DNA from 3 places in the Thalassobacillus sp. B23F22_16 genome. Region 1 is predicted to be linked to each of the others. Evidence: riboswitches for the same ligand, from Rfam matches in the RefSeq annotation. Region 1 holds a riboswitch; each other region holds the start of a gene.
The links. Region 1 has a riboswitch for cobalamin ahead of ACGTNI_RS14880 (ribonucleoside-diphosphate reductase subunit alpha). Riboswitches for the same ligand answer to the same signal wherever they lie in the genome.

Region 1 (6,259 bases):
ATAGACAAATTTCAAAATAAATGAGACACCCCAACGCTTTATGAGAAATAAATTGCGTATATGAGACATCTGCATGTTTGTGAAAAAAAGCCTCCGCTACTGCAATATTAGCGGAGGCCTCTTCATGCCCTAATATGTCTAGAGTTCATCAAATCCATTATCCTCGGACACTTTCGTATACTGCCTGGATTTCTGTTCGAAAAAATCAGATTTACCTTCATCAACTTCCTGGTAGGCACGGATCCATTTCAACGGATTCTTATCATAGCCTTCAAAGGGTTTGCCGGCACCTAGTTGACGGCTGCGTTTATTAGCCATGAATTTAATATAGTCTTCTAACTCCGGCATCGTGATGCCAGGGAAGTTGTCGCCAATAATATAACGTCCCCATTTAATTTCAAGCTCTGCCGCTTCACGGAAAGTCTTCTCCACAAATCCACGATAATGAGAAGCATCAAGCTCTGGGTTTTCTTTCAATGTTTCCTTAAAAATATTTGCGAACAGCGTGACATGAAGCTGTTCGTCCCGGTTGATATAGTTAATCATCGTACTGGTAGAAACCATTTTGCCGTTTCGGGCCAGGTTATAAAAGAAAGAGAACCCTGCGTAAAAGAACAGGCCTTCCAGGACGACATCATAAACGATGGACTCTAAGAAAGTTTCTGGTGACGGATTTTCTGCGAATGACTCGTATCCTCTTGTAATAAATTCATTCCGTTCTTTCAATACTTCATCATGCTTCCAGTACTCGAATATGGCTTCCTGTTCGCGCTGATCGACGAGGGAAGACAGGACATAAGAGTAAGACTGATTGTGGACCACTTCCTGGAATGAAAGCACCTGCATCAAGGCAGCAAGGCTCGAATCAGTTAAATAATCAGCTATTTTACTGGAGTAGTCCGTTTGTATGGAATCAAGAAAAGCGAGCAGACCAATAATTTTCTTGAACGTGTCTTGTTCCTGGTCTGACAGTGTGTACCATTGCTTGATGTCATTGCTCATGTTGATTTCATTAGGTATCCAGAAGTTCGCCAGCATATTCTTATACATCGGGTACGCCCAGGGAAAACGTACATCATCCCAGTTCAGCACATTGGAGCTATTCCCGTTAATAATCCCGGTAGATGCATTAGGCGCTTCGTGGTCCACCAATTTTCTTTCCTGTAACTTCATGAATATTCCTCCTTAAGATGAACAGCTGTCACATTCAAAATTATCCTGGCTCGAAGTGGAACGGGTGTAATAAGTGGTTTTCAAGCCGCTTTTCCACGCATGTACATGTAAATCGAGTAGTTCTTTCGCTTTGATGGTATTTTTGACATAAAAATTGAACGAGATAGATTGGTCGATATACCTTTGTCTGGCGCTGTTCTGCTCGATGCTGGTGTGCTGGTCGATTTCATGTGCAGCCTTGTAATACCAATAGGTTTCTGATGATAAATCAGGAGCTGTGACAGGGATTCTGAAGTCCTTTTTCTCTTCCGAATAAAACTTTTTGAATATCGGGTCGATACTGGCTGTACTCCCGGCAATCAAGGATGTGCTGGAATTCGGTGCTACCGCCATCATATACCCGTTTCGGACTCCGTTTTCTGAGACTTGATTTATAAGCTTGTCCCAACTTTCGTTTCGGTTTAAATTACGTTTCGCGAAAAATTCGCCGGTTTCCCAATCCGATCCCTGGAATGAGGGGTAGGCGCCTTTTTCCTTAGCCAATTCCATACTGGCCTGAATCGTATGGTAGGCGATTTCTTCATAAACTTTATGCGTATACTGGACAGCTTCTTCTGATTCCCATTTGATATGCTTACGAGCAAGCAGGTGAGCCCAGCCAAAGGTGCCTAACCCGATACCGCGATACTTTTGGTTCGTCAATTGCGCCTGCATGACTGGGATTGTATTTTGATCGATCACATTATCAAGCATCCGGACCTGGATAGATATTAACCGCTCCAATACATTGGCTGGCACTGCTTTTCCAAGGTTGATGCTTGATAGATTACAAACAACAAAATCCCCAGGATCCCGAACGATATGCAGCTTCCCATCCTTCACATAGTGCTCTTCTTCTATCGTAGGAGACTGATTTTGGGTTATTTCCGTACAGAGGTTGCTGCAGTAGACCATGCCTTCATGACGATTCGGGTTCATCCGGTTGACTTCATCACGGTAAAACATATAGGGTGTACCAGTCTCTAATTGGCTGACCATAATTTTTTTCATGATTTCGATTGCCGGGATGGACTGCTTGGATAAGTCTGGGTGGTCGATGCATGCCTGGTATTTTTCCCTGAAGGAGCCGGCTCCCTTTTCTTCATCATAAAGATCCTCCAGGGAAAAGCCCATGACCCGTCTGACCTCGTGTGGGTCGAATAAATACCAGTCATCCCTTGCTTCAACCGCTTCCATAAAAACATCCGGTATACAAACGCCGGAAAATAAATCGTGGGTGCGCTGCCGTTCGTCACCGTTATTCAGGCGTGCGTCTAAAAAGGAAAGGATGTCTTTGTGCCATACGTCGAGATAGACAGCTATTGCTCCCTGGCGCTGACCGAGCTGATCGACGCTCACTGCCGTATTATTCAATTGTTTCATCCAGGGAAGGACGCCGGATGAGACTCCTTTAAAGCCTTTAATATCACTTCCACGGCTTCTGATTTTCCCAAGGTAGACGCCGATGCCGCCACCATGTTTACTTAAGTTGGCAATATCTGTGTTACTATCAAAGATAGATTGTAAGCTGTCATCAATCGTATCGATAAAGCACGAGCTCAGCTGACCATAACTTTTTCCCGCATTAGCCAGGGTTGGAGTCGCGACGGTCATATACAAGTTGCTGAGGGCCCAATAGGCTTCTTTGATCAGGCTGATGCGTTTCGTTTTTGGTTCCTTTTCCATCAAGGTCATGGCAATGATCATGAATCGTTCCTGAGGCAGTTCGTATAATCTGCCTTGTTTGTCTTTAGCCAGGTAGCGGTCATGGAGGGTTTTTAATCCGATATAGGTAAACAGCTTATCCCGATCAGGGCATATGGCAGCCTCCAGTTCTTCCATTTCTGCTACAGTATAAACGGTTAATAAGTCAGCATGATAGATTCCTTCGTCTATCAGATGACTGATCATGTGACGAAATCCCTGGTAAGGGCGAGAATGAGTGCGATTGGTACAACTTTCTTCGTACATTTGTTCCAGCTGTAATTCTGCAGCAACATAAGTCCAATCCGGTGCTTCTTCGTCAATCAAAGCCAGGCATGCTAAAATCAGCTGTTGGGTTTGTTCCTGACCATTTGATGTATTGGGTTGGGTGTCTTTCAGTTGATTCAGGTCTAAATGGGGAAAGCGGTGACTGACTTTATTCAGCCAGTCCGTCCAGTTGGTTTCTTTATGGGTAAAAGTTGCTTCCATGGTTCCACTCCTTTAAAAAGAATAAAAAAACCCGCTCGATTTGAGCGGATGAAACCATGGAATAATGAGGCCGTACAGAGAAGAAGGCTGTCTTATTCCATCGTTTCATCTTCTCAATCCCCGAAGAAGTAGAAACTTCCTGCGAATAGTGACAGGTCTCCTGACTTGTGCTTCGTTCTATTCCGGTCCTTCCCATGCTCATCATGCACAGTGGAAATCCGTTTCGTCAGCACTTACAGTTGCGGGGGCAGTTCTGGATTTGCACCAGATTCCCTATTAAGCCTTGTGGCATCCGCTATTCGCTAATACAATATATTGTGTTTTGTTGTAGTTTTGTTGGCTTATCTTGTGTTTCAATGATAACGAAGGAAAAAGAATGTTGCAACAACTTTTCTAAAAAAGGAATTTTCGATAGACAGTCGAAGACTAGGAAGAGGCGTGCAGACAGGAGGATAATTGTGATGAAAAATAATAATTTTGAATGGCATAAAGAAGTCGAGCGGCAGTGGGATGGCCGGGCAGACTTTTGGAATGAAAACAGTAAAACGATGTGGGATGAAGGAAGCCGTAAGACAATCATTCCTTTTCTACAGAAGCATATCAAACCCGAATCCTCCATTGCGGACATCGGCTGTGGGGATGGCTATGGGTCCTGCAAATTGCATGAAGCAGGCTACAAGGTGACTGGCATTGATATCTCGGCGGAAATGATTGAGCGTGCGAAACGCCAGCTGGAGGGCGAGGAATTAACGTTCAGACGGGGGGATCTGGCTGGACTGGATGTGGAAGATGAAAGCTATGATGCCATCATGGCCATCAATTGTCTGGAATGGACAGAGGTCCCGGCAGATGCCCTGAAAGAAATGAAGCGTATCTTGCGGCCTGGTGGGAAAATGTGTATCGGGGTACTAGGACCTACCGCTGCCCCTCGTAAAAATAGTTATCGCCGTTTATACGGGGAAGATGTCATATGTAACACGATGATGCCGTGGGAATTCGAGGCGATGGCCCAGGAAATGGGGTTAAAGGTACTGGACGGCCACGGCGTCTATAAGCGTGGAGTCACAGATATACAGCTGAAAAATCTCTCGGAAGATCTACAGCAGGCGCTTACTTTCATGTGGGTATTCATGCTGGAAAAATATTTCTGTGTTTAACTTTCTTTTCCTTAAGGAAAGCTATGTAAAAAAAGGAAGGTGTTATTTCACAGATGAATAACCAAGAACTGAAAGATAAAGTATTGCAGGTACTTGAGAATAATAAAGTCGGTACCCTTGCCTCGGTCAAAAATAATCGGCCGCACTCCCGCTATATGACTTTTTTTAATGAAGAGCTGATATTGTATACACCAACAAGTAAGGATACGCACAAGGCAGAAGAAATCGACGAGAATCCTTACGTCCATATACTGATTGGTTATGAAGGAGAAGGCTTTGGTGATGCCTACCTTGAAATAGAAGGGAAGGCAGAAATCAAAGAGGATGAAAGTCTGAAAAAACAGCATTGGAACGAATATATGGAAAAATGGTTCCAAGGGCCGGATGACCCGAATTATATCATTCTTAAAATCACTCCAGAGCAGATCAGACTGATGAATAAAGGAGATACTACTCCTCAAACGTTAGAGCTGTAAAACAAAACCGCGCCGAGGCATATTGCCCGGGCGCGGTTTTCACTTGGCCAAGTTTTTCTAATGGTGCAAGGCGTGCTGGATGGTTTCGTGGAGCACATTCAATACATGCTCATCATCATGGGAATAATAAATGGAAGTTCCTTCACGTCTGAATTTCACAAGCCGCAGGTTTTTCAAGAAACGCAGCTGATGGGAAACTGTCGATTGACGCAAGTGAAGCTGTTCCGCTATTTCATTGACACTGTATTCCCGGTTGAATAATAAGTTTAAAATTCTGATTCTGGTAGGATCGGCAAGCGCCTTGAATGTTTGCGAAACAAGAAATAATGTTTCTTCATCAAGGTCCGTATAACGGGAATCATCCATGCTGCAGTCCCCCTTCCTCTTCGTCATGCCCCATTACGGAGCAATGCTCATCTTCATATTCAATTTCTACCGTAATATGATCAAGGTGGATAGGTTCTAGTATTTCCTTTACTTGTTCTTTTATGGTGCAAACTTGATCCTTGGTAGCATGTTCAGATACTACAATATGGGTCGAGAACGCGTGATGTTCCCCATCCAGAGACCACAAATGGGTGTGGTGAGTCGACTGGACGTTCGGCAACCGGTTCATTCTATTTATGATATCCTCATAATCAATATTTTCTGGGACCCCTTCTAAAAATAGTTTCATGGTTTTGAACAAGTTTTTGACTACGTTATAAAGTATGAACACAGTGATACCAATGGAGGCAATAGGATCAAGAATCGGCGCATCAAAAAAGTACATGACGATACTGACGGCTAAAACAGCTGCCCAGCCTAATACATCTTCAAGCAAGTGCCAGGTCATTACTTTGGAATTCATCGATTCTCCGCCCCGAAGACGAAAAACTGCAGCGCCATTGACGATGATCCCTAATATAGCCAGGATGATCATCCCGCCGGCATCGGGCTGTTCCGGATTCAACAACCGAGGCACCGCTTCCGTTAAAATGAAGACCGACCCGACGATCAACACGATACTATTGATCAATGCAGCCAGCAGGGAAAAGCGTTTATACCCGAAAGAAAAGTCTTTTGTTTTTCCTTTCTTGGAGTATTTCTGCAAAAACCAGGCAAGACCCAGGGATAATGAATCTCCTAAATCATGTAAAGCATCAGATAAAATAGCCATACTATTTGTCAAAATTCCGCCAATGATTTCAATGATAGTAAAAGTGAAATTTAAAAAGAAAG
Region 2 (6,259 bases), on a different contig from region 1:
ACGGGAAACACTTTTTTTGAAGGTTGCTGTGTTTCTTATGGGGATACCGGTTCTTGCTTTGTGTATATTCTCGGTACCTGCCATCGCGCGTGGATTCTCTGAGATAATTCCTGGGATGGGTTATGTGCAATATCTTGTGTATATTGGTTTATATGCTACCGCGTTGGCGTATTTTCTGGCGTTGTATCAGGCTTATCGGCTCTTGAGCTATATTGATAGAAACGAAGCTTTTTCAAATTTGTCAGTAAAAGCGTTGAAGAATATCAAATACTGTGCCATTGCGATCAGTGGTTTTTATGTGCTTTTGATGCCGATCATTTATCTCTTCGCTGAGTACGACGATGCACCAGGTGTAATCGTAATTGGCATGATAATGATTTTCGGTGCCATGGTGATTGCGGTCTTTGCGGCGGTGCTTCAAAAGCTGTTAAACACCGCCATTGAAATAAAATCAGAAAATGAGTTAACGGTCTGAGGTGATGAACATGGCGATCATTATTAATATTGATGTGATGCTGGCAAAAAGGAAAATGAGTGTGACCCAACTGTCGGAGCGGGTTGGCATCACAATGGCCAATCTTTCGATATTAAAAAATGGGAAGGCAAAGGCGATTCGGGTCTCGACGCTGGATGCGATTTGTAAGGCCTTGGATTGCCAGCCGGGAGATATATTGGAATACCAGCCGGATGAAGACGATCATGAATGATTCCTTGCCGAACTCTTATGTAACAAAGGCTGTTGGCGGCAAAGTCAGAAGAGCGGTAGTACAGCTTTCTCATTTTGGCTGGGAGCAAGCGTTATCCTGCGTGTTCCCGGTGGTTATTTTTGCCTCGTTGGCTATTACACAAATCACTTCTCTTCCTATACTGCCACGGTATGACTGGCTGCTGATTATTTTTCTTCTGATGCAGTGGGTCATGGTGCGTTCCGGCTTGGAAACCCGTGATGAACTCAAAGTGATAACACTATTCCACCTGATTGGACTCGCGCTTGAAATTTTTAAGGTGCATATGGGTTCCTGGTCTTATCCGGAAGAAGGGTATTCCAAAGTGTTTGGTGTGCCTTTGTATAGTGGATTCATGTATGCAAGTGTAGCGAGTTACCTTTGCCAGGCGTGGCGAAGGCTGGAGGTGGAACTGGTTCAGTGGCCTCCATTTTTAATGGTGGTCAGTTTGGCAGCGGCAATCTACCTGAATTTTTTCACGCACCATTTCTGGGTCGATGTACGCTGGATACTCTCCGGGCTTGTAATTATCGTTTTCTGGTGTTCGTGGGTGACTTATTCAGTTAATGGCAGTCGCTACCGTATGCCGCTTGCTCTTTCGTTTGTGCTGATCGGATTTTTTATCTGGATCGCGGAGAATATAGCGACTTTTTTTGACGCATGGGAATACCCGAACCAGACGGAAGCGTGGAGTCTTGTACATCTCGGAAAGGTGAGTTCCTGGCTGTTATTAGTGATTGTCAGCTTCCTGATTGTGGCAACATTGAAGCAAGTAAAAGGGAATATTAGTCGGTAGTCTAAAGTAAATTTTTGACGAAAAAACAATGTATGCATCGATGTGTACGTTTTAAACATATCAACCCTTATCGACTACCATTTTAATGAATCCTTTTGAACTCATATTCGTATAACTACTAACTGCTCGATAGGAGGACATACATATGAAAGTCGAATTCGAAGTTACTGCAATAGGCAGGAGTGATAGTGATTCATCCGTAGACTCTTTTAAAAAAGTCGAACTGGTGCGTGTTCACGAGTTATCAAAAAGTATGACGGTAGCTGAAATAGAAGAGTTATTCAGTTCTCTATGCCAGGAAGTTGAAGAAAGTCATAGGAATTCACATGGATGTGCAGGTAAAATCACCGTTCGTGCAAAGAAAGAAAATGGGGGGCTTACATACCTCGGTTAGAGGCATAGGGGCTGAGGAGAGATTTTGATGTTGAAGGTTTCGAAAATTATTTTAGCTATACTAATCCTTATGTTATCAGGTTATATGTTAATCAGTGAAATTTTGATATGACGTTATTTAATACCTTCTTCTCGGGCTCTATATGTTAGTATCGGTTTGGTAGAAATTAATAAGGGACGGAAAGCTTATGGGTATTTAAGTATAGCAGTTAGTGGGTTTTCATTAATTGTCATATTGCAAGCCTTTATCTTTTGATTGTTTACAAGAATGATAGGTTCGGCTACAATAAGATTAATTTCATATCATACGAACAGGTCCTTAAAAGGAAGCCTTTAAGGTGAAAAGGGGAAGTTGGTGAAAGTCCAACACGGTCCCGCCACTGTAAGCATTCGTTAGAAGAATGTAAGTCAGGATGCCTGCCTGTTTGTCGCAAAGTTTACCCTTCGAGGAAAAAGGGAGGCTTGTAAGTACGTGGAATTCGTATGCTGCATATTCTGCCTATTTATAGTCACACCTTCCTTTAGAGGAAGGTGTTTTTTTTACTTTAAGAATGTTTAACTTTGTTAAAGGATTAAAGTATTAGAAAATCTAAGGCTTTAGCCATAAGTACTTGGCGATAAGCCAAGTTTTTCTAATTGCACTTGTAAATACTGAGGAGGAGATAGAATGCAAAAAAAGCAGGGGTTGACATTGGTTTTTACCGGTGATGGAAAAGGGAAGACGACGGCTGCAACCGGGCTTGCTGTCCGGGCATTAGGCCATGACAAAAAGGTGAAAATGCTGCAATTCATCAAGTCACCAAAGCGGCCTTATGGTGAAAGGAAATCCCTGTTGAAACTGGGTGCTGAGATCATTCAGCTGGGTGAAGGGTTCACCTGGACAAAGACACCGGAAATCCACCGGGAAGCATTAAAAAAAGCGTGGGCTCTTGCCAAGGAAACGGTGCTGTCCGGGGAGTATGATATCGTGATTCTGGATGAACTGAACAATGCGCTTGCGATTGATTCGTTTCCAGTTGATGATGTACTGCCGCTTGAAGAAGTGATTGAACTGATCAACAACAAACCGGAGCATGTCCACCTCGTGATTACTGGCAGAAGTGCGCTCCAGGAAGTAAAGAATGCAGCTGATCTTGTATCGGTCATTGATGTGGAAAAACATTATTATGATGAAGGCATTCCTGCCGTCCGTGGTGTTGAGTTTTGACTGCCCGTCGTGTCGTAGTTGCAGGTGTATCCAGTGGCGCTGGCAAGACGAGTATCGCAATCGGGTTAATGGCTGCGTTAATCAAAAAGGGGCTCACCGTTCAGGGGTTCAAGTGCGGTCCTGATTACATAGACCCTTCCTACCATACCGCCGTAACCGGCCGTCCCTCTCGTAACCTCGATAGCTGGATGCTCCCGGAAGATGTGATGAAAGAAGTATTTGTCAAAGGAAGTGAAGGGGCAGACCTTTCGATCATCGAGGGAGTCATGGGGTTTTATGACGGCAAATCGCCAACATCCAATCAGGGTTCCACGGCAGAAATCAGTACCCTGCTTGGTGCTCCGACGATTCTGATTGTCGACTGCTCAGCGATGGCCCGGAGTGCTGCTGCTATCGTAAAAGGTTTTCAGTTACTGGATCCTGGCGTTACTATTGCCGGAGTGATTGCGAATAAGGTCGGAAGTGAGGGGCATTATCAGCTGATAAAAGAAGCGGTGGAACAGGAATGCGGCATTCCAGTCTGTGGATATCTGTTGAAAGATAAAAGCATCGAGATGCCGGAGCGGCACTTAGGGCTGGTGCCTTCCATCGAGCGCGGGGAACTGGATGAGCAGCTGGACCAGCTTGGAGATGTGGTTGCGGAGACGGTAGACATAGAGCAAATCTATCAGATCAGTGAACAGCCAGCCCTGAAAGCTGAGCCCTCTATGTTTCAGCGTAGAGGCGCAATCGATGTAACCGTAGCCGTAGCACGGGATGAGGCCTTCAACTTCTATTATCAAGAAAATCTGGACTTAATGGAAGCATATGGAGCTCAGGTTGTTTATTTTTCTCCTTTAAAAGGAGAGGTGCTTCCTCCTGAAGCGGATGGTGTTTATTTAGGGGGCGGATTCCCGGAGCAATTTGCTGAGCAGCTGGCGGAAAACCGAGCAGTCAGGCAGTCCGTTAGGGAGGCAATTGAAAATGGTCTTCCTGTATTGGCAGAATGCGGAGGATTGATGTATTTGTCTGAGTCGATCACGACGATTGATGGGAACACCTACCCGATGGCAGGGGTGCTACCTGGTAAGACGGAAATGCAGACGAAACTAGCAGCCCTTGGATACCGGGAAATCTCTGGACTACCAAACAACTATCTTTTCAACGACGGTATGGAAGTACGTGGACATGAGTTCCATTATTCCATTTTTACACCAACAGGTGAGCTGCCTGGAGCTTATCGGGTGAAGAGCAGGTTCGGAACGGGTGAGGAAGGATCTCTTTATAAAAATGTGGTTGCCGGTTATACACACATCCATTTTGCCTCTAACCCCGATGTACTGGAGAACTTTTTGCGTCTTTGCAAGGAGCAGCGGAATGAGGAGTGAAAAAGCAATGCCGGTCATGATCCAGGGAACCCATTCCGATGCAGGAAAAAGCATCCTCGTCACTGCCCTGTGCCGGATTTTCACGGAAGATGGCTGGCGGACGGCTCCGTTCAAGTCGCAGAACATGGCGCTCAATTCCTACATAACCGTCGATGGAAAAGAAATTGGACGGGCTCAGGGCGTCCAGGCGGAAGCGGCTGGGATCACGGCAACCACGGATATGAATCCTGTTCTGATCAAGCCGAACCGGGATAACGATGCACAGATTGTCGTTCATGGTAAGCCGGTGTCAAACATGAAGGCAAGCGCCTACCGCTCGGAATACTATGATACTGCCAAACAAATAATCACAGAGGCATACCACCGGCTTGCTGGCAAGTATGACCGGATTGTCATCGAGGGGGCCGGCAGTCCGGCTGAGGTCAACCTGAATGACCGGGAGCTTGTGAATATGAGCGTTGCAAAAATGGCCGACGCACCGGTCATATTAGTGGGAGACATTGATAAAGGCGGGGTGTTCGCCAGTCTCGTTGGAACGCTCCAGCTTTTGCCGGAACGAGAACGCGACCGTGTAATTGGGGTTGTCATCAATAAGTTCCGGGGCGACAAAAAGCTGCTGGATCCAGGGTTGGAGTGGTTTGAAGCGTATACTGGAAAACCGGTGCTTGGTGTCATTCCTCATATCCATGACCTTCAAATCGAGGCGGAGGATTCGTTAAGCCTAAGCCGTTATACGAGGAGCAGGAACACGGACAAACCGATTGACATTGCTGTCATTGAATACCCGAAGATTTCTAATTTTACCGACATTGACCCGTTCCTGTTTGAACAGGATTGTCATGTTCGTTTTGTAAAAGAAGCAGGGGAGCTGAAGCGGCCGAATGTCATCATTATGCCTGGAAGCAAGAATACGATCGAGGATCTTATCTATGTGCAAGACAAAAGGCTGGACAAGGCTATCACCTTAGCCCGGGAACTAGGAGCTATCGTGGTTGGTATTTGCGGCGGGTATCAAATGCTCGGAAACAAAGTAAGAGATCCTTATCAGGTGGAGACCAATCTTGAGGAAGTCCAGGGGCTTAACTTGTTGCCGATTGAAACGACTCTTTCCAGACACAAAAAGACGGTCCGATCAAGTGGGATCGTGAAATGGAGGGCCCATAACATTCCTGTAAAAGGATATGAAATCCACATGGGAACAACGGTTGCCGAGGATACTGTAAGTAATTTCATTACCATGGATGACGGACAGACAGATGGCGCAAGAAACAACAACGTAATCGGCACTTATTTCCATGGGATCTTCCATAACGACATCTTTCGGAGAGATTTCTTGAATTCGCTCCGAATAAAAAAAGGGCTGGAGCCACTTCAGTCATCGACCTCAGTCCAGCATTTTCAGGAACAGGAATTCGAACGGTTGGCAGCGCATGTCCGCAAGGCTATTGATATACCGAAGCTTTATGAACGACTATCTACTTATGAAACAGTCGGGGGAGTAAAATGAATAAACAACTGCAGGGAATCATCCAATCAGTCAAACCAGTAAGCAAGGAAAGAATCACTGAAACTGCCCATTACCTGGACACGTTGACAAAACCGCCGGGAAGCCTGGGGAGGCTGGAGGAAATCGCTAAACAGCTTGCCGGCATCACTGATCAGGGAGCACCAGAGGTGTCCCCGCCGGGAATCCTGGTGTTTGCCGGTGATCACGGCATTGTGGAAGAGGGGGTTTCTGCTTTTCCGCAGGAAGTCACCATCCAGATGATCA
Region 3 (6,259 bases), on a different contig from region 1:
CATGCAGCCACTATTTGATGCCCCGGAATGGATGAGGGGAGAAAGCGCAGCAAGAAAATTTAACACATTGATTTGGTCTCTTTTGAGCGGACTAGTTCTTTATGGGGCTGCACGTTTGATTTTGAGGAAGCGAGTAGCTGCAGTCATCCAGCCGAAGCTGAAAAAATTCAACCCGGATTTAATTGATGAAGTTTCTTATCGTGCAGTTTCGATCGGATTTCCAATATTCACATTAGGTGCTTTAATATTTGCCATGATTTGGGCACAAGAAGCCTGGAATCGATTCTGGGGATGGGATCCGAAAGAGGTATGGGCACTGATTACCTGGTTGTTCTATGCATTTTTCCTTCATCTGCGCTTATCAAGAGGCTGGCACGGTACTAAATCAGCCTGGCTTGCCGTAGGAGGATTTGCTATCATCATGTTCAACTTGATTGCTGTCAACCTTATTATCGCTGGATTACACTCCTACGCTTAAATATTTAGGGATTGATTTGTAAGATACTTGCAGAAGAAAAGACCAATGATAGACCATTAGAGGCCAGCAGTTCTCTGATGGTCTATCGTTTACATAATCATTTTTTGTTATGCTAAGAGGAAAAGAAACAAAGGTAATAGAATTGAATGATATATAGGGACTTTTAGAGGGGGCATCGCTATGGAAAAAGAAGCAAGGGTATTAGTAGTAGATGATGAAGAAAGAATCAGACGGCTGATTCGTATGTATCTAGAAAGAGAAAACTTTGAGGTTGAAGAAGCAGAAGATGGAGATGAAGCACTTACTAAGTCACTGAATAACGATTACGACGTGATATTATTGGATATTATGATGCCTGGAAAAGATGGAATTGAAGTTTGTAAGGATTTACGTGAAAAAAAAGCTACGCCCGTGCTGATGCTTACAGCAAAAGGAGAAGAAAGCAATCGTGTTCAAGGGTTTGAAGTAGGAGCAGACGACTATATTGTAAAACCATTCAGCCCGAGAGAAGTAGTGCTTCGGGTTAAAGCGATCCTGCGTCGGTCTTCGTCTACGAAGTTTCTTCAAACAGAGACTTCGGCAAATAATGTATTGGTGTTTCCTCATCTGACAATTGATAATGACGCACACCGGGTGACCGCTGATGGAAAAGAGGTAACATTGACCCCGAAAGAATATGAATTATTACATTTCCTTGCCAAAGCTCCTGATAAGGTCTTTGAACGGGAGCATTTATTGAAGGAAGTCTGGCAGTATGAATTTTTCGGTGATCTAAGAACAGTGGATACACATGTAAAACGACTGAGGGAAAAGTTAAGCAAGGTTTCCAAAGATGCCGCAAAAATGATTGTAACTGTCTGGGGTGTGGGATATAAATTCGAGGTAAGTGGTGACTGATGTTTTGGCGCAGTGTCGTAGGTAAACTATGGTTCACTATATTATTATTAGTTTCTTTTGTATTATTTCTTTTGACCGTATTACTCCTGGAGTTTTTTGAGAACTTTCACATTTTAGAAGCTGAAAGAGAGTTATTACAGACGGCAGAAAAGGTTTCCGAAATTGTTGATGAATATGGCGAAAGGGATTTAATTTTAGACACCTCTACCAGAGTGAAAGACCCTTCAAGCCGTGTCGTGATCTTTTTTAATGAGGACGACATGTGGAGTTCCTCGGCAGAAGGGACTCTGCCTCAAATCGACCGCCAATGGATTGAATCGGATGAGGAGCTTTCTTCCGTATTGACAGGGTCAGATCAAGTGAAAAAAATAGCGGATATTGATAACTTTCAAAATGGGGTCATGGTAGTAGGTACATCGTTAAATGCAGAAGGTTCAGGTGTCTTTGTCTACCAGTCTCTCGACTCAGTAGAAGAGACGACAATGCAGACGACTAAAATCATTTTTCTGGGTGCCGGAATAGCAATCATTTTGACTACGATATTCGCTTTCTTCTTATCGACACGGATCACAGCACCGCTAATCAAGATGCGAGAAGGTGCATTAGAACTTGCTAAAGGGGAATTCAACACGAAAGTACCCATTCTTACCCATGATGAAATTGGGGAGCTCGCAATGGCATTTAATCGGATGGGGCGCCAGTTAAAATTTCATATTAATGCATTGAATCAGGAAAAAGAGCAGTTGTCAGGGATTCTAAGCTCTATGGCTGATGGGGTTATCACTATAAATCGCCAAGGGGAGATCCTGATTACCAATCCTCCCGCTGAACAATACCTGCAAGCCTGGGCTTATGAAGAAGGTGGGACTGATATTGCTTATAAAGATGAGCCTATGCATTTGCCGGAAAGGTTGAAAGAGATATTCAACCAAGTGATTGAGACGGAGACGGAAGTAATGACAGAAACAGATGCCCAAGGGAGAAACTGGGTTATTATCATGACGCCATTATATGATAAATCTTCTGTCCGCGGAGCTGTTGCGGTATTAAGGGATATGACTGAAGAACGACGCCTGGATAAACTGAGACAGGATTTCATTGCAAATGTTTCCCATGAGTTACGCACCCCAATCTCGATGATGCAAGGGTATAGCGAAGCAATTGTAGATGATATAGCTGAAAGCAAGGAGGAGAAAAACGAACTTGCCCAAATCATCTATGAAGAATCCCAGCGGATGAGCAGACTGGTTAACGAACTGCTGGATCTGGCAAGAATGGAAGCCGGCCATATCACTTTGAATAAGGAAGAGGTAGAAATACGTCCGTTCGCAGAAAAGATTGTACGTAAATTCCAAGGGCTTGCCCAGGAGAAAGATGTCAACTTAAGACTCCATGCTCCAGAAGCGATGGGCACCAAATATTTTGACCCGGATCGTATCGAGCAAGTGTATACGAATTTAATCGATAATGCGATTCGCCATACCAATACGGGTGGAAATGTTGATATTCATCTGGAAATGACGAATGAAGGAATCCATTCGGCTGTACAGGATTCTGGCACTGGGATTCCTGAAGAAGATTTGCCATTTGTATTCGAGCGTTTCTATAAGGCAGACAAATCGAGGAAAAGGAAAAAGGGAAAGACAGGTACAGGCCTTGGGCTCTCTATCGCTAAACATATTATTGAAGCACACCAGGGAACTATTGCTGTGCACAGTAAAGAAGGTTCGGGTACGACATTTTCTTTTCACTTGCCTGATCTTAGCGAAGATCTACAAGATTTGTAATAAAATCTTGTTACCTGTGAAACAACTATTTACTTTCCCCTAGCTTATGGTAATATAAAAATAGAATTGAATAAGTGAATCAAGGTACTTTTGAGTAGTTGAAAAGGGAATTTGGTGAAAGTCCAAAGCTGTCCTCGCAACTGTAAGTGCCACGAACCGGACAGACCACTGTACCGTAATGTATGGGAAGGGTCCGTAGTAGGGAAAGCACAAGCCAGTAGACCTGCCTTGATTCGTCGTTTCAAAGCTTCGGGGATTGAGCTGTTTGAGACAACCGGTGGAATAAACCCATTAAGTCGGGACCTATTTGAATACTGGTAGTCCAAGCCCATTCTGTTGAAGAATGGGCTTTTAATGTGGGGAAAAGGCGGTTGTCTATCTGAATTTCACACCCAAAAGCAATGAAACAAACAAACTGCGTGAAAGGATGATAGATCATGCTAAACATGAAGCAATTTATTGTTGCTGTATTAATGGCAGCGGCAGTATTGACAGGATGTCAATCCGGATCAGAGGAGTCAAGTCAGGCTCAACAAGAACAGCAGGAACAGGTACCTGTGAAGGTCACTATTTCCCAAGGGGAAGGTGAAGAAATGGTGGCAGAAAAAGAGTTGGAAGTTGAGGAAGGTACAAGTTTAATGGAAGTTTTAAAAGATAATTTCGAAGAAGTAGAGGAAAAAGATGGCTTCGTAACCAAGATTGAAGGGATAGAGGCAAAAGAAGGGGAACAGAAAGCCTGGTTCTTTACGATCAATGGAGAGGATGCGTCTGTGGGAGCAAAAGAATACAAAGTAGAAGAAAATGACTCTTTCACTTTTGATTTCCATGCATGGGACTGATAAGGATGAACACCTATAAAATAACATTAATAGCATTGCTGGCGTCCCTCGCGGTAGTTGGCAGGTATGTATTCGCTTTTTTACCAAACGTTCAGCCGGTTACTGCTATCATCATTATTGCGGGATTTTGGCTGGGGCCACTAGCAGCAGTTGTGCTGGCAGTTTTGGTCACCTTCCTGTCCAATGTCATGTTAGGGATGGGGATCTGGACGATATGGCAAGTAGCTGCCTGGGCTGTCATTGGTTTGGTTAGCGGATTGATCGGCAGATATTGGTCAGCTATTCCGCTGCTATTATTGGCTGCTTTCGGAGCGTTGAGTGGCATATTTTATGGTCTGGTATTGTCTGTAACCATGTATAGCTTTGCAGGATCATTTTGGGGATATTATCTGGCCGGCCTGCCATTTGATCTTTACCATGCTGCAGGCAATGCAGTGTTCATCACCACGCTTTATCCTGTATTCAGTCGTCTGTTTCAACGTTATTATAACCAATGGATACCAGCTTGAAATACCAGCCAATAAAGGTTGGTATTTTTTCTATATTATGACTATTATTAAGGGGGATGTAACTTTTTAATACATAATGCGACTAATTTAGTGAACAGGAGGTCTCTCCACTGTGAGATCGATATTTGAATCTCTTTATGAAAAATATCATCAGGATATATTTCAGTTTATTTTTTATATGGTGAAGAATCGGGAGCAAACGGAAGACCTCGTTCAAGAGGTTTATATAAAAGTCTTAAAATCTTACGATAAGTTTAAAGGGGACAGCAGTGAAAAAACTTGGTTGTTTTCTATTGCCAGACATGTCACGATCGATTTCTTTCGTAAGCAGGAAAGAAAGAGAAAACGCCTGCTGGAATTTTTCGACTGGGAGAAAAAAGGCGAACAAATAAAAGATCAACAGCCTTTACCAGAGGAGATAGCTGAAAAAAATGAGCAAATACAAATTCTTTATGAACACTTGGATAAGCTGACAGTGGATCAGAGAAGTGTCATTATTTTGAGATTCATACAATTAATGTCAATCCAGGAAACCGCTGATATTTTAGGGTGGTCCATCAGTAAAGTGAAAACAACCCAGCATCGGGGCATGAAAGTATTGCAGGATTTGATGGCAGATCAACGAAAGGAGGGAGATAATTATGAAGCAAAATAAAAACGACAGGCGTAAGGAACTGGAAAAGGATTTAGAAAAATTCCCTTTTATCCAGGACCACCAGGATAAAGATGAGCTTTATAACAAAATTTCCCTTCAAATGATGGAAGAAGAGCCCAAAAAAAGAAAACTGGTTATCATGCCAATCTTTGCTCTGGTTGCGGTGCTCTTTCTAACAGCCCTCATCCTCCCGCCCATTTTAATAGACCAGTCTGGCGAAGACTCGATGGATATAGCGACAGAATCCAATGAGGGCGGTGAAGATAACTCAGAAACCCTGCATGATGAGCAGTCAGCGGAGCTCTCCCAGATCCCATCTGAAATGGAAGTAACAGAGCGAGACATGGATGGCAGCGAACTGCAAAGTTATTTGGTGTTTGAAAAATTTAAGGAAAACCCATTTATAATTGCGGTTGCCGCAGGAATGAATGGGGAGCAGATCATCCCATTTGCCATTACAACAAAGGATGGACAATTGAATTATACCACTACTACCACTTTAGTGGCTGAACAAGCAGAAGAACTTGGCGTGGCCGGTTTTCCATTACAAGGAACAGAAATAAACAGGAAGGGAACGGAAGCAGATATAATTTTTCCGGAGGATTTTCAAATGGCTGGAGGTTCAAGCTCTGATGTTATGCTTCATAATAGTATCGAGCAGACCTTTCAAAATAGCCAAGTATCGCAAGTGAACCTTAAATATAAGGATGGACGTCCTTTTGAAATGGGTAACTTTGGAACGGTTGAGTCCTTGACAATCGCCTCCTCTGTGAAAGTGAGTTATAAACTTTATAACTATCCGGCAACGGAATCAAAGTTTTTAGTTCCTATAAAGATAGATGAAAACGCCACAATCGAAGAGGCATTTCAAACGATGATCGATAATGAGGGAGGAGAGTACATCGATTCCCCAATACCGGCAGGTGTTTCGTTAAAAGGGGAAGAAGCCAGTGAGGAACTGCTTTCCGTTACTATAACCACCTCAAATAAATTGGAACCGGACCAACAATCCATAACGATGATTGAAGCTGTGTTGGCTACGGCTGCCTCATTTGGTTATGAACATGTACAATTGCAAGGTCTCCCATTCAGGA

Region 2: it holds a riboswitch for cobalamin, as region 1 does, so the genes downstream of both, ACGTNI_RS02060 (cob(I)yrinic acid a,c-diamide adenosyltransferase) here and ACGTNI_RS14880 (ribonucleoside-diphosphate reductase subunit alpha) in region 1, are expected to answer to the same signal.
Region 3: it holds a riboswitch for cobalamin, as region 1 does, so the genes downstream of both, ACGTNI_RS04395 (DUF4430 domain-containing protein) here and ACGTNI_RS14880 (ribonucleoside-diphosphate reductase subunit alpha) in region 1, are expected to answer to the same signal.

The regions. Positions count from the first base shown of each region.
Region 1 covers NZ_JBIEKD010000020.1:31,887-38,145, reverse strand. The annotation lists gene ACGTNI_RS14885 (ribonucleotide-diphosphate reductase subunit beta) at 139-1,173, opposite strand; gene ACGTNI_RS14880 (ribonucleoside-diphosphate reductase subunit alpha) at 1,186-3,405, opposite strand; cobalamin riboswitch at 3,539-3,717, opposite strand; gene ACGTNI_RS14875 (class I SAM-dependent methyltransferase) at 3,867-4,562, shown strand; gene ACGTNI_RS14870 (pyridoxamine 5'-phosphate oxidase family protein) at 4,616-5,038, shown strand; gene ACGTNI_RS14865 (ArsR/SmtB family transcription factor) at 5,096-5,404, opposite strand; gene ACGTNI_RS14860 (cation diffusion facilitator family transporter) at 5,397-6,259, opposite strand, start outside.
Region 2 covers NZ_JBIEKD010000001.1:422,422-428,680, reverse strand. The annotation lists gene ACGTNI_RS02085 (DUF2975 domain-containing protein) at 1-475, shown strand, start outside; gene ACGTNI_RS02080 (helix-turn-helix domain-containing protein) at 486-707, shown strand; gene ACGTNI_RS02075 (DUF817 domain-containing protein) at 700-1,521, shown strand; gene ACGTNI_RS02070 (hypothetical protein) at 1,667-1,915, shown strand; gene ACGTNI_RS02065 (DUF3953 domain-containing protein) at 2,036-2,170, shown strand; cobalamin riboswitch at 2,211-2,353, shown strand; gene ACGTNI_RS02060 (cob(I)yrinic acid a,c-diamide adenosyltransferase) at 2,582-3,121, shown strand; gene ACGTNI_RS02055 (cobyrinic acid a,c-diamide synthase CobB) at 3,118-4,488, shown strand; gene ACGTNI_RS02050 (cobyric acid synthase) at 4,478-5,995, shown strand; gene cobT (nicotinate-nucleotide--dimethylbenzimidazole phosphoribosyltransferase) at 5,992-6,259, shown strand, end outside.
Region 3 covers NZ_JBIEKD010000003.1:107,822-114,080, reverse strand. The annotation lists gene ccsB (c-type cytochrome biogenesis protein CcsB) at 1-478, shown strand, start outside; gene ACGTNI_RS04405 (response regulator transcription factor) at 659-1,375, shown strand; gene ACGTNI_RS04400 (ATP-binding protein) at 1,375-3,162, shown strand; cobalamin riboswitch at 3,228-3,407, shown strand; gene ACGTNI_RS04395 (DUF4430 domain-containing protein) at 3,600-4,001, shown strand; gene ACGTNI_RS04390 (ECF transporter S component) at 4,007-4,510, shown strand; gene sigX (RNA polymerase sigma factor SigX) at 4,623-5,165, shown strand; gene ACGTNI_RS04380 (RsiX family anti-sigma factor) at 5,152-6,259, shown strand, end outside.